Regions from separate parts of the Nocardiopsis oceani genome, predicted to be linked through region 1. Evidence: predicted binding sites of a transcription regulator. Region 1 holds the regulator's gene; the other holds the start of a gene.
The links. The regulator LexA, encoded in region 1, represses DNA repair genes until DNA is damaged. The targets are predictions, from matches to a motif close to TCGAACANNTGTTCGA.

Region 1 (7,375 bases):
GCGATGTCCAAGTCGCTGGGCAACGGCGTCGACCTGGGCGACGAGATCGACCTCTACGGGGTGGACGCGGTCCGGCTGACCATGCTGTTCGCCTCCCCGCCCGAGGAGGACGTGGACTGGGCCGACGTGTCCGTCGTCGCCGCGAGCAAGTTCCTCAACCGCGCCTACCGGGTGATGGGCGAGGCCGGGGCGGCCAGCGCCCCCGGGACCGACTTCGCCGCGGGCGACACCGAGCTGCGCCGCTTCACCCACCGCATGATCGACCAGATCACCGGCCTGGTCGAGGACCGCCGCTTCAACGTGGCCATCGCGCGCTGCATGGAGCTGGTCTCGGCCACCCGCAAGGCGATCGACTCCGGGCCCGGCGCCGCCGACCCGGCGGTCCGCGAGGCCGCCGAGTTCGTGGCCGTCGCCCTGTCCCTCTTCGCGCCCTACGTCGCAGAAGAGGGCTGGGAGAAGCTGGGCCACACCGGTACGGTCGCCGTGGGCAACTGGCCCGAGGCCGACCCGGCCCTGCTGGTCCAGGAGTCCGTGACCTGCGTGGTCCAGGTGCAGAGCAAGGTCCGCGACAAGCTGTCCGTCGCGCCCGACATCGACCCCGACGAACTGGAGCGGCTGGCCCTGGCCTCGGAGAAGGCACAGAACTTCATCGCCGACAAGACGGTCCGCAAGGTCGTGGTCCGGGCACCCAAGCTGGTGAACATCGTCGTCGGCTGACCCGCCGCGCGGGGGCGGTGGTCGCGAGGGCGGCCGTCGCCCCCTTACTGTGGCGTGACAACGGACTGGGAGGCGGTGGCCGGGTGGGCTCTGCGACGGGCGGTGAACCCCGCCCCTGGACGCGAGCGGTGATCATCGGCGCGGGTGCGGTGGTGCTCTCCGGCGCGGCCATCGGCGGTGGTCTCTGGTTCGCCGGGGACGACCCCGACGAACCCCACGGCGGTGACGTCCACACCGCCGCGCCCGCGTGCGGGGAGGTCCCCGAGGCAGCCATCGCCGAAGCCGTACCCGAGGCGGCCCTGGAATCGACCGGGAACGGGCCTCTGGCGGGCGGAGAGAACACCGCCTGCGTGTGGACCTCGGCGGGGCAGGACGACGGCGTACAGGGCGTCCTGCGCGTGGACCTGTCCGCGCGCTTCACCGACCCCTCAGCCGAACCCGCCGTCACCGGTGACGAATCCGCCGCCGAGGCCCGGGGCGCGGTGGTTCCCCCGCGCGGTGAACCCGTCGACTCCGACACCGGGATCGACGGCGAGGTCTGGCGCGGCCAGGTCCCCGGTGCCGCCGAGCTCGCCTTCCACACCGACAACCTGGTGGTCCGCGTCTCCTACTCGGGGGTCTCCGGCGGAGACCCCGTGCCCTTCGAGGAGGCCCGTGACACCACCGTGGCCTTCGCTGGCCGACTCGGGGAGGCACTGTGACCGCACCACCGCCGGACGGGACCGAACCCACGCCTCCGCACGGCGCTTCGCGTCCGCACGGCGCCACTCCACAGGCCGGGGACGCACCGCGGACCGACGACCCCGGCGCCACACCGCCGCAGAGCCGCGGGCTCGCCATCACCCTCCTGATCATCCTGCTGGTGGTGGCGCTGGGCCTGGCCGCGTGGCTCGCCTGGTACCTCCTGGCCAACGGGGTGGAGCGCGGCGACTTCGAAGCCGCACCTGAGTGCGACATCGGGGAGACCGAAACCCTCGAGGAGCTCGTGCCCGGTTATGAGGCGGAGATCGAGGAGACCATCGGCACCGTCCAGGACACCTTCGGGGAGGGCTGGCAGTGCCGCTGGGCCACCCCGGAAGGATCGGGTGACTCGGTCCCCGCGGCCGCCACCCTCGTACTGGTGGCCGCACCCGTGGAAGGCGGCGAGGAGACCGCCGCCGACACCCTGCACGACACCGCCGACGGCAACGGATCCGAACCCGTCGAAGGGCTGGGCGACGAGGCCCTGAGCTGGGTCGAGGAAGGCACCTTCGAGGTGGGCTGCGTCGGCACCAGGGTGTCCAACCTGTACGTGGAGTCCTGCTACACGGCCGCCACCGACTACGACGCGGTCGGCTCGGTGGACGGCGACGTCGCAGCCGGGGAAGCGGAGCGCCTCGCAGAGGCCGTCGTCGACGAGCTGCCCGAATCAGAGTAGGGCCGAGCCAGGGTAGGACCGATCGGGCCGGAGCCACGCCGGGCATCCCGAGGGTCTACCAGAGGCCGTCGACGAAGTCCTCCACGGCCGGGGCGACCTCCGGCGAAAAGGCGCGGTCGGCGTCCAGCGCGGCCGCACCCGGCGAGTCGTCGTACTCGCGCAGGATGTGGTCCACCCCGGCCAGGTCCACCCGCTCGGCGCCGTCGAAGCCCTCCATGAGCCGATCGACCTCCGCACGGTTGACCTGGGCGTCCTCGTCACCCCACAGGACCAGCACCGGGGTGCCCCCCGGGAGCCCTTCGGCGAGCTCCGGCGGGTCGAAATCGTCGATCCAGGCGAGGAACTCCTCGCTCTCGGAGCTGAAGAGCCCGGTCCTGTCCTCCTCGGGCAGATCCTCACCGGCGCGGATCGCGGCCCGGGCCGCCCGGGCGTCGGAGAGCATCCCGACGGCGTCCGCCTCCTCGAGCCCGCCCTGGGCCTCACCCATGCGGACCTGCTCGGCAACCTGGCGGTCGATGAGGTCCAACATGCGGGTGCCCGGAGGGGCAGCCAGTACCAGTGCGGGATCAGCGTCCAAGAGGTCGTGGGCGCGCAGCGCGAACAGCGCACCCTCGCTGTGCCCCACGACGACGGTGCGCTCAGGGTCCACCTCGGGCTGGGAGACCAGCTCCGCGTAGGCGGCGACCATCTGCTCGTCGAAGACGAGCGGATCCATTGCCCCCTCCATGGCCGCCTGATGGGCCTCGTCCATGTCCGCCTCGTCGCCGCTGCCCAACTTGTCATAGCGCAGCGTGGCCACCCCGGCGCCGGTGAGGACACGGGAGAGGTTGAGGTTGGTGTCGGCCTCGGGACGTTCCGGACCGTTGCCGTCCCGGTCGGTGGGCCCGCTGCCGGAGATGATGAGAGCCCCGGGGACGGTGCCGTCCTGGCCCTCCGCGGGGGAGGTGAAGGTACCGGGGACGGTGAGCCCCCCGCCCTCGAAGGAGACCTCGCGCTCGTCCCCGGCCGCGCCGGGCAGTTCCGGACCGTCCTCCGTGGGCATGCAGGCCGTAGCGAGCAGCGTCGCGGCGGCCGCGGACAGGAGGACGCGGGGCGCGGGCAGGAGTGCGCGGGCGCGGCCGCTGGTGCGCGGTGGGCGGTGCGCGGAGGCGGAGGCGGAGGCAGGTGTCGACACGCCCTTCAGCGTATCGGCCCGCCGACCGCCCCCGTCGCTCACGTGCCGGCGGCGGGAAACCGGGCCCGTCGCACGGCCGGGGTTCAGACCCGGCGCATCACGGTGACGACCTTGCCGAGGATGGTCGCGTCGTCGCCGCTGATCGGTTCGTAGGCCTCGTTGCGGGGCATCAGCCAGGCGTGCCCGTCCTTGTCGCGGTTCAGCACCTTCACGGTCGCCTCGTCATCCAGCAGCGCCGCCACGATGTCGCCGTTCTCCGCGTCCTGCTGCTGGCGGATCACCACCATGTCACCGTCGGTGATGGCGGCGTCGATCATGGAGTCACCGACCACGGTGAGCATGAACAGGCGTCCCTCGCCGACGAGCTGGCGGGGCAGGGCGAGCACGTCCTCGACCGCCTCCTCGGCCAGGATCGGTCCACCGGCGGCGATCCGGCCGACCAGCGGCACCGAGGCCGCGCGGGTGGATTCAGCGGTGAGCTCCTCCGGGGTAAGGGTCTGCCCGGTATCGCGCCCGGGCCTGCGCAGCTCGACGGCGCGCGGCCGGTTCTGGTCCCGGTGCAGGTAGCCCTTGCGCTGGAGGACCTTGAGCTGGTGCGCCACGCTGGACGGGCTGGACAGGCCGACGGTGTCACCGATCTCCCGGATGGACGGCGGATAGCCCCGTTCCCGGACGTACCGCTGAATGCAGTTGAGAACGCTCTGCTGGCGCGCGGTGAGTTTGGGGGAGTCGGGCGTGTCAGTGCCCGTGCCACCCACGGGCGAAAGAACAGTGGTGGGTCCGGAGCCGACGGCTCCGGGATTCTCCTCCGGCACGGCCGGGCCTCCTCGGCATTCGGTTCGGTCAGGGCCTGCAAGCGTGGCCAGTGCCGACCCGCGACCGCGCCGACCTGGTGGTCCACGGGGTGGCGAATCCGGCGTTAAGTCAAGGTCAACATTAGTCGTTGCACACGGTGATATCAAACAAGCGTTCGAGCGTCCGCGGGGTATTGCAGAGGATTTCCGATCCCCGTTTCCGGCGGACCCCACTTATGTGTGTACACGTGTTCACCCGTCGTTGTCTCCCGAATGGTGCAACAGGATCCGGCTCGATCTATAGGGAGGTGTGCTCCGTCCGGTATGGGGTTCGTCTCGCGTCCGCGCTCCGGGGGCCGTCTATACCGGAAAGGCCCATGTGGGCGCGGGGTTCCGGCCGATGCCGCGGGTGCGCCGTCCGGAAGGCCACGCGCCCCACCCCCTCTATCCTTGGAGGCGGCGCCCGGTGCCGAAAGCCCCGATTCCCCGTCTTCCCGTGTCCCGGTCGCGGCCCGTCGACCGCGGTACCGCGTCGTGTGCGGAACGCGCCGCGGGGAAGGTTGCGGCGCACGCCGCCGGGGTCATAAGTTCGACCACAACATCTGGTGTTGCCCATGGGGCGACAGGCCAGAAGTTGTGGTTTAGTAGAGTCACGGGTTGTTGTTCGGGTAGAGGGAAGCAGGTGAACCGGGATGCACTGTCCGTTCTGCCGCCATCCGGACACCCGGGTGATCGACAGCAGATCCACCGATGACGGCGCGGCTATCCGACGTCGGCGGTCCTGCCCGGTCTGCGAGCGCCGGTTCACCACACAGGAGACCGTCCTGCTGATGGTCGCCAAGCGCTCCGGTGTCACCGAACCCTTCAGCCGCACCAAGATCATCGCCGGGGTGCGCCGAGCCTGCCAGGGCCGCCCCGTCTCCGAGGACGCCCTCGCCAAACTCGGCCAGAAGGTCGAGGAGGAGATCCGGGGCCGGGGCGTGGCCGAGGTGCCCGCCAACGAGATCGGCCTCGCCATCCTCGGCCCGATGCGCGACCTGGACGAAGTCGCCTACCTGCACTTCGCCAGCGTCTACCGGGGCTTCGAGAGCTTGGCCGACTTCGAGTCCGAGATCGCCAGCCTGCGCCAGGACCGCGAGGACGAGGAGACTCCCGCGGTGGACGCGACTTCCATCGACACGACTTCCACCGGGTAGCGACCCCGCGCGTCGAGCGCGCCGCCGGGACCAGCCGCCCCAGGGTGGGCTGACACGGGACGACAGAGCACGCCACCGTGCCGGCACCACTCCGAACTTCATTACGCCCGCGCGGTCACCGCCGGTCCGCGCACGAAGAGCACTTTCGGGGAGACGCCACCATGACCGAAACCACCAGCGGCCCAGCGGGGCGCAAGGGCAAGGGGACCCGCAAGGGCCTCAAGATGAAGCGGGTCTTCACGACCGAGGGGACACACCCCTACGACGCCCTCGAGTGGGAGCGCCGCGACGTCGTCATGACGAACTGGCGCGACGGCACCGTCAACTTCGAGCAGCGCGGCGTCGAGTTCCCCGCCAGCTGGTCGGTCAACGCCAGCCAGATCGTCGCGAGCAAGTACTTCCGCGGCGCCGTCGGCACCCCCGAGCGGGAGTGGAGCCTCAAGCAGCTCATCGACCGCGTCGTCGGCATGTACACCGAGACCGGGCGCACCAGCGGCTACTTCGCCTCCGAAGAGGACGCGGAGATCTTCGACCACGAGCTGAAGCACGCACTGGCCAACCAGCTCTTCAGCTTCAACTCGCCCGTCTGGTTCAACGTGGGAACGGAGTCCAAGGCACAGGTCTCAGCTTGCTTTATCCTCTCCGTCGACGACACGATGGAGTCGATCCTCGACTGGTACAAGGAGGAGGGGATCATCTTCAAGGGGGGTTCCGGCGCGGGTGTGAACCTGTCCCGGATCCGCTCCAGCATGGAGCTGCTCACCTCCGGCGGTACCGCTTCGGGCCCGGTCTCCTTCATGCGCGGCGCCGACGCCTCCGCCGGGACCATCAAGTCCGGCGGCGCCACCCGGCGCGCGGCCAAGATGGTGGTGCTGGACGTCGACCACCCCGACATCGAGGAGTTCGTCGAGACCAAGTCCCGCGAGGAGCACAAGATCCGTGCCCTGCGCGACGCCGGTTTCGACGTGGACCTGGGCGGCGACGACATGTTCAGCGTCCAGTACCAGAACGCCAACAACTCCGTCCGGGTCTCCGACGCCTTCATGCGCGCCGTCGACACCGGGTCCGAGTTCGGGCTCACCTCCCGCACCACGGGCGAGGTCCTCGCCACCGTGGACGCCAAGGACCTCTTCCACCGCATGGCCAAGGCCGCGTGGGAGTGCGCCGACCCGGGCATCCAGTACGACGGCTCCATCCAGGACTGGCACACCAACCCCGAAACCGGGCGAATCAGCGCAAGCAACCCTTGCTCGGAGTACCTCAGCCTGGACGACTCCTCCTGCAACCTGGCCTCGATCAACCTGCTGAAGTTCCTGCGCGAGGACGACAGCTTCGACGTGGAGACCTTCACCAAGCTCACCGAGCTGGTCATCACGGCGATGGACATCTCCATCACCTTCGCCGACTTCCCGACTCAGCAGATCGGCGACACCACGCGCGCCTACCGCCAGCTGGGTATCGGATACACGAATCTTGGCGCCCTGCTCATGGCGACCGGCCATGCCTACGACTCCGACGGCGGCCGCGCGGTCGCCTCCGCCGTCACCTCGCTGATGACCGGTACCGCCTACCGCCGCAGCGCGGAACTGGCGGGTGTCGTGGGCCCCTACGACGGCTACAAGCGCAACGAGCAGGCGCACAAGCGCGTTATGCGCAAGCACGCCGCCGCCAACGACGACCTGCGCACGGTCGGCACCCTGGAGCGGCCGATCCATGCCGCCGCCACCAAGGAGTGGGCGGACTGCCTCAAGGTCGGCGAGCGCAACGGTTGGCGCAACGCCCAAGCCAGCCTGCTCGCTCCCACCGGCACCATTTCCTTCATGCTAGACAGCGACACCACGGGGATCGAGCCGGACTTCTCGCTGGTGAAGTTCAAGAAGCTGGTCGGCGGCGGCTCCATGCAGATCGTCAACCAGGCGATCCCGCGCGCGCTGCGGAACCTGGGCTACCAGGAGGAGCAGATCGAGGCGATCGTCGAGTACATCGCCGAGAACGGCCACGTCGAGGACGCGCCCGGCCTGCGCCCCGAGCACTACGAGGTGTTCGACTGCGCCATGGGTCGCCGGTACATCCAGCC
Region 2 (7,375 bases), on a different contig from region 1:
CACCGCGCATGGCGGGGCTGTCGGGGCTGGCGTGACGCTCGTAGTAGTCGCGGTACTCGGCGCGGTACTCCCGGTGCAGCTCGCCCAGCCGGGTGACCGCCTCGTCCACGGATGCGGTGGCGGGCAGGTCGAGCACCAGGGGGCGGACCTTGGTGCGCAGGAAGTGGTCCGGGCAGGAGGTGCCCAGGGCGGCCAGGCGGGGATGCTCGGCGCCGGAGAGGAAGTCGAGGACGGGTTCGGTGTCGGTGAAGTGGCCGACCTGGGGGTGGTCGGTGGAGGCGAGGCCGCGGATCACCGGGGCCAAGGCCGCGGCGCGCGCACGGCGCTCAGCCTCGGGCAGGGCCCCGTAGCCTTCCAGGGCGGGGCCGAAGGGGCGCGCGTTGCCCTGCCCGTTCCGGCCGCGCTCAGCGATGAAGGCCTCCGCGGTGCGGATGATCTCCAGCGAGTTGGCCTGGCACTGTTCGCTGGTGTCTGCCCAGGCGGTGATGCCGTGGCCGCCCAGGACCGCGCCGATGGCGTTCGGGTTCTCCTCGGCGATGGCGGCGATGTCCAGGCCGAGCTGGAAACCGGGGCGGCGCCAAGGCACCCACACCACGCGGTCGCCGAAGCACTCCCGGGTGAGGCGCTCGCCGTCGGCCGCCGTGGCCAGGGCGATCCCGGAGTCGGGGTGCAGGTGGTCCACGTGGGCGGAGCGGACCAGGCCGTGCATGGCGGTGTCGATGGAGGGTGCGGCGCCGCCCTTGCCGAAGAGGCAGTGGTCGAAGGCGGCGACCATCTCGTCCTCGCGCTCCTCGCCCGGGTAGACGTCGACCAAGGCGCGCAGCCGGTCCAGCCGCAGGACCGAGAGTCCTTCTTCGGTGAGGGTGCCCAGGTCCCCGCCGGAGCCCTTGACCCACAGCAGGTCGACGTCCTGTCCGGTGACGGGGTCGGTTGCGGCGCCGGCGGCGGAGGTGTTGCCCCCGGCGAAGTTGGTGTTGCGCGGATCGGTGCCAAGGGTGTTGCTGCGCTCGATGAGCTCGGTGACGACGGGGTCGGGCACGGTGTCTCCCTGTGCGGTCCTGGAGTGCGGAGGGATGGCTGGCGCGGGGCGGTCGTTCACGCACCCCACCCGGCCTGGGTTCCGCCCACGCGCTCGGCGCTGACCCGCTCCACGTAGCCGGAGGCGGCATGCGCCGCCATGGGGTCGGGCTCCAGGCCCTGGTCCTCGCGGAGGCCGGCGAGGAGGGGGCGCACGTCGGTGTTGTAGGCGTCCATGAGCACGGCGTTGGCGCCGAGCACGTCGCCCTCGCGCTGGGCCGCGTCCAAGGCGTCACCGTCCACGAGCAGGGCCTTGGCCGTGGCCTCCTGGACGTTCATGACCGAGCGGATCTGCCCGGCGACCTTGGGCTCGATGTTGTGGCACTGGTCGAGCATGAAGGCGACCTCGGTGTCGGCGGCCAGGCCACCGCCCCGCGCGACCTCGTACATGATGCGGAAGAGCTGGAAGGGGTCGGCCGCGCCCACCATGAGGTCGTCGTCGGCGTAGAAGCGGGAGTTGAAGTCGAAGGCGCCGAGCTTCCCGGCCCGCAACAGGAAGGCGACGATGAACTCGATGTTGGTGTGCGCCGCGTGGTGCCCGGTGTCCACGCACACCACCGCCCGTTCGCCGAGTTCGAGACAGTGCGCGTAGGCGGTGCCCCAGTCCGGCACGTCGGTGGCGTAGAAGGCGGGCTCGAAGAGCTTGTACTCCAACAGGATCCGCTGGTGCGCGCCCAAGCGGGCGTACACCTCGGAGAGCGCTTCGGCCAGCCGGTCCTGGCGCGCGCGCAAGTCGTCCTGGCCGGGGTAGTTGGTGCCGTCGGAGAACCAGAGCTTGAGGTCGCGCGAGCCGGTGGCGTCCATGACGTCCACGCAGTCCAGCAGGTGGTTCGTGGCCTTGCGGCGGACCTTGGGGTCGGGGTTGGTGACGCTGCCGAGCTTGTAGTCGTCGTCCTGGAAGACGTTGGAGTTGATCGTGCCGATGCCGATCCCGGCCTCGCGCGCGTATGCGGCCAAGGCCCCGTAGTCGTCCACCTTGTCCCAGGGGATGTGGAGCGCGACCGTCGGGGCCACGCCCGTCAGGCGGTGGACCTCTGCGGCGTCGGCCAGCTTCTCCCAGGGGTCGCGGGGCACCCCCGGTTGGCCGAAGACCTTGAACCGGGTGCCCGAGTTGCCGAAGGCCCAGGAGGGCAGCTCGATGTGTTGGCGCCGCAGGGTGTCCAGGGCGTCGGCGCGGCGGTCTGAGGAAGGTGCCACGGGGGTCTCCGTTCGGTTCGACGGCCGGGGATCCAAGCGAATTGAATCGTTTCAGTGAAGTTGGCCTGAACTTACTCGTGCGCCGCGGAGCATGTCAACATCTGCCCTGTGTTATTGCAGGACATGGGGGCAACACGCGCTTGAATCGTTTTTTCTCAGACCGGCTTCGGCGCCGACGCTAAGACACGGAGGCCGCACCCGGCTCGGTCTGCAGCAGGCGCGGGGACACGGCGAACCCGTGGCGGGCGTAGGCGGAGACGGCCCGGTCGCTGGAGTGGACGGTCACCCGCCCCACCCCGAACTCGCGGGCCAGCTCCAGCACAGCCTCGACCATCAGGCCGCCCACGCCGCCGTCACGGTGCTCCGGCAGCACGTACACGCACTGCACATCCCCTGAGGCCCGCTCGAACTCGCCGGGAAACGGCACGCGCCGGGTGACGGCCAACCACGCCATACCGATGACCGTGCCGTGCAGAACCGTGATGAAGCAGTGGTGGGAATCGGCGTTGCGCTTCCCCCAGTCGACGAACCGGGGCACGAAATCGTCGAGGGGGACATCGGGCTCTCCGTGGTTCTCCCGCATCCACCACCAGCGCAGTGCGGCGACGGCGTTCAGGTCCTGAGGGGTGGCCGGGCGTACGTGTACATCGCTCATGCCCGGGATTGTTCCGCAGCTGACCGAACCGGTCATCCCCTACCCCGGAAACCGCCGCCACACGGGCCTTCCAACCCTTCCCCGGCCGCGTTTACCCAGGCCAGAGGTGCAACCACCACTCTTTCTGGGCTAGTATTCGTACACCAGTTCGACACGGCTGCCTCTTCCCCGCCGACGCGACACCGGCCGCAGCGCACCGTCCCACGGGGAGGACCAGCAGATGCCGCTCAGCGGTGAGCACACGGACTTCGTCCACCTGAACTCCGTGTCCTCCTTCTCCACCAGGCACGGCACCCACCCGCCCGCCGCCCTGGTGGAACGCGCCGCCGAACTCGGCCAGGAGATCCTCGCCCTCACCGACCGCGACGGCGTGTACGGGGTGGTCGACCACGTCCGCGCCTGCCAGCGCACCGGGGTCCGGCCCGTGCTCGGCTGCGACCTCGCGCTGGTCCCCGCAGAGCCCGCACCCACGTCCGGGCCCTCCTCCCCCACCGGCCGGGTCACGGTCCTGGCCCGGGGCTCCCAGGGATGGGCCAGCCTGTGCCGACTCGTCACCCGGGCCCACACACCGCGCCCCGAGGCCCCCGAAACCCCCGCCCTGACCCTTGAGGACGTGGCCGCCGGAGCCGCGGGGGTCGTGGTCCTGCTGGGTCCCCGCTCCGACGTGGGGCGGGCCATCGCCGCCGAACGCCCCGGCCACGCCCGCCGCCTGCTCGACCACTGGCGGGCCACCTGCGAGATCGCGGTGGAGGTGTTCGACCACGGCCTGCCCGAACAGCGGCGCACCGCCCGCGGCCTGCTCACCCTGGCCGCCGAGACCCACACCCTGGCCGTGCTCACCAACGCCGCCCGCTACCCGAAGGCAGAGGACGCCGAGGTCGCGCACATCCTGGACGAGGCCCGCCGCCGCACGGTCCGAGGTGCCCCGACCGGGCCCGCCGGCGACCGCGCCTACCTCACCGGCGGCGCCGAGATGCTGGCCGTGGCCGAACGCCTGTGCGGCGGCGACACCGGCCGGGCCCGGCGCATGATCGCCCACACCAACGCCCTGGCCGCCTCTTGCGCCCTGGATCCCGGGGCCGACCTCGGCATGGACCGCGTCCACCTCCCGGACGTGCCCAACGCCAGCGAGGGCCTCCTGCGCGCCTGCGAGGACGGCTTGCACCGGCTCGGGCTGGAGCGCGACCCGCGCGCCCGGAGCCGCCTCGCACACGAACTGGACATCATCGAACGCAAGCGCCTGTCCGCCTACTTCCTCACCGTCACCGACGCCGCCACCCGTATCCGGGACAAGGGCATCCGCTGCTCTATCCGCGGATCGGGCACCGGCAGCCTGGTCAACCACCTGGTGGGCATCTCCGAGGTCAACCCCCTCGACCACGGCCTGCTGATGGAGCGCTTCCTCAGCCAGAGCCGCACCGGACTTCCCGACATCGACCTGGACGTGGAGTCGGCACGCAGGCTGGAGGCCTACGAGGCGGTGTTCGGCGGCTACCCGGACGGCACCGCGTGCGTGTCGATGATGGAGACCTACCGCGCCCGCAGCGCGATCCGCGACGTCGGCTCGGCGCTGCGCATCCCCCCGGCGGAGATCGACCGGCTGGCCAAGGCCTTCCCGCACGTGCGGGCCGGGCGCATCCGCGACGCCGCGCGGGAACTGCCCGAGCTGCGCGGCTATGAGGGTTCAGGACTGGACGGCCCCGCCACCCGGGAGCTGTTCCGCCTGGCCGAACGCCTGGACGGGCTGCCCCGGCACACCGCCATGCACCCCTGCGGCCTCGTGGTCTCCGACTCCACCCTGCGCGACCGGATCCCCCTCGAACCCGCCCTGTCCGGCCACCCCATGGTCCAGCTCGACAAGGAGAGCGTGGAGCCCATGGGGTTCATCAAACTCGACGTGATCGGGGTGCGCATGCAGTCCGCCATGGCGCACACCCGTGACGAGATCGAGCGCACCGGTGACGAGTCCCTGGACCTGGCGGAGGTCCCCGCCGACGACGCGGCCACCTACGCGATGATCGCCGCCTCCGACACCTTGGGCTGTTTCCAGATCGAGTCGCCCGGCCAGCGCGAGCTCGTCTCCCGGCTGCGCCCCCGCGACCTCGCCGACCTGACCGCCGACATCTCCCTGTTCCGGCCCGGCCCGGTCGCCGGGGACATGATCACCCCCTACCTCGCCGCCCGCTCCGGGGAGCCGGTCGAGACACCCACCCCGGTGGTGTCCGACATCCTCACCGAGACCGGCGGGGTGGTGATCTGGCACGAGCAGGTCATCGCCCTGTTCCACGCCATGACCGCCTGCGGACTGGACCGGGCCGAGGTGATGCGCCGCCAGCTCGCCACCGAAAGAGGGCTCGCCGAGGCACGGCAGGACTTCACCACCATGGCCCTGGACTGCGGGCACTCCCGGGAGACCGTGGACCTGGTCTGGGAGCTGGTGAGCTCGTTCGGGGCCTTCGGGTTCTGCCGCGCCCACGCGGTGGCCTTCGCCGTACCCGCCTACCAGTCGGCCTGGCTCAAGCGGCACCACCCGGCCGCCTTCTACGCGGGGATCCTCACCCACGACCCCGGCATGTACCCGCGCCGGGTCCTGGTCGCCGACGCCCGGCGCCACGGCGTTCCGCTCCTGGGCGTGGACGTCAACCGGTCCGGCTCCTCCTGGCGGGTCGAGCGCGTCGACGACGGCCACTGGGGCGTGCGGGCCTCGCTCTCCGACGTCCGGGGGATCACCTCGGCCGAGGTGGAGCGCCTCCTGGCCGAACGGCCCTTCACCTCCCTCACCGATACCGCCCGCCGGGCCCGTCCCTCCCGGGACGTGCTGGACCACCTGGTGCGGGTGGGCGCCTTCGACGCCCTGCACGGGGTCGGCACCGGTCCCGGCGCACCCGACCGGCGCGACCTCCTCTTGCAGGCCAGCGCCTGGAACCGTGCGCACCGAGGCGGCCGCGGGGGCGGGGACGGCGACCGAACCGCCCCGGGCCAGCTGCCGCTGGCGGTGGAAGGGGCCACTCCCGCCCAGGGTTCGCTGCCGCCGACCACCGCCGCCGAACGGGTCGCCGACGAGCTGGAGGTGCTGGGTTACGAGACCAGCCGCCACCTGATCGACGGGCACGAGGAACTGCTCGCCGCCCTGGCCGCCGGGCACCGCCTGGTGCGCGCCCGCGACCTGAACCGGGTCACCGAGGGCCGGGAGGTCCTGGTGGCGGGGGTGAAGGTGGCCACGCAGACCCCCGCCGTGCGTTCGGGCCAGCGGATCGTCTTCGCCACCCTGGACGACGGCACGGGCCTGGTGGACCTGGCCCTGTTCGAGTCCGCCCAGGGGCGGGCCGCAGCCCCGCTGTTCGGTTCCTGGCTGATGGCCGTGCGCGGCCGGGTGCGCCGGGCGAAGGGCTCGGGGCTGGCCACTCTCACCGTCGAGGACGTCCACGACCTGCAAGTCCTCGACCGTGCCTGGACGGAGGAGGGCAGGGAGGGGTTGGCCGCGGCGCTGCGCCCGAACCCCGAGGCGCCCCGCCGCGACGGCCGGGGCGACGGCGGCCGGAGCGTGGGCGGCCGCCCGGTGCGCTACGCCAACGGGGCCCGGCTGTCCCCCTACGCCGACCTGCGCTCGGACCCCGCCCCGCGCGCCCTGTGGCACGCCAGCCCCGGCAGCTCCGGAGGCTGACCGGCAATATCCAGGCCGAGGCTGCAAGAGAAGAACAGGGTGCCTCCGTCCAGCCCCCGTTTCCGGACGGAGGCACCCCTCCAGTGAGGCCTTCGGTCAGAGGTTGGGCTCGGCCGGGCTGACATCGGCCAGCGCGTAACGGTCGTCGGCCACCCGTGCCAGGTCGCCCATGGTCACGACACCCACCACTTCATCCCCCTCGACGACCGGCAGACGGCGAATGGTCCCCGTGCGCATGGCGTGCACGGCGTCTCCGACGCTGCCGTGGCGCGGCACGGTCACCACTTCTGAGCTGCAGACCTCGCCCGCCTGGACGCGCTCCGGGTCGCCGCCCTCGGCGATACAGCGCACCACGATGTCGCGGTCGGTCAGGATGCCCCTGAGATGTCCTCCCTCTGCCACAACGACGTCGCCGACGTCGGAGTACCGCATGATTTCGGCTACTTTACGCAGAGTGGTCTTGGGTGCGACCGTCCGCACCGGCCCGGACATCACTTCGGCAACGCTGTCCACCATGGCTGTCCCCTTCTCCGTGTTGCCCACACAGGCCCCACTAGCCGAGTCCGGAATCCTCAAACAACAGTCCGTGCCCTCTTGTCCTGCTCGGCGCACCGGATCGCGGGTAGCCCCCAAGAGAGCGGGGCAGGACGTCCCCGCGCACGGATGCAACACCGCGGGGGTGTCACGGATGAGCGGGAAGAACAGAAGTCAACGGGGTCGGCCATGGGTGCGAGGCGCAGCCAGAGGGGTGGTGGGTGCCATGGGGATGAGTGGCATGCGCC

Region 2: the regulator LexA is predicted to act here: its motif matches at 3,066-3,081, upstream of ACYVDG_RS10220 (DNA polymerase III subunit alpha).

The regions. Positions count from the first base shown of each region.
Region 1 covers NZ_BAAHAR010000033.1:62,749-70,123, reverse strand. Annotated here, with positions in the region: gene leuS (leucine--tRNA ligase) at 1-717, shown strand, start outside; gene ACYVDG_RS20385 (flagellar basal body-associated FliL family protein) at 801-1,418, shown strand; gene ACYVDG_RS20380 (hypothetical protein) at 1,415-2,134, shown strand; gene ACYVDG_RS20375 (alpha/beta hydrolase family protein) at 2,190-3,308, opposite strand; gene lexA (transcriptional repressor LexA) at 3,392-4,123, opposite strand; gene nrdR (transcriptional regulator NrdR) at 4,795-5,298, shown strand; gene ACYVDG_RS20360 (vitamin B12-dependent ribonucleotide reductase) at 5,460-7,375, shown strand, end outside.
Region 2 covers NZ_BAAHAR010000014.1:64,887-72,261, forward strand. Annotated here, with positions in the region: gene ACYVDG_RS10205 (bifunctional aldolase/short-chain dehydrogenase) at 1-1,039, opposite strand, end outside; gene rhaI (L-rhamnose isomerase) at 1,096-2,274, opposite strand; gene ACYVDG_RS10215 (GNAT family N-acetyltransferase) at 2,453-2,929, opposite strand; gene ACYVDG_RS10220 (DNA polymerase III subunit alpha) at 3,150-6,593, shown strand; gene ACYVDG_RS10225 (CBS domain-containing protein) at 6,690-7,109, opposite strand; gene ACYVDG_RS10230 (hypothetical protein) at 7,354-7,375, shown strand, end outside.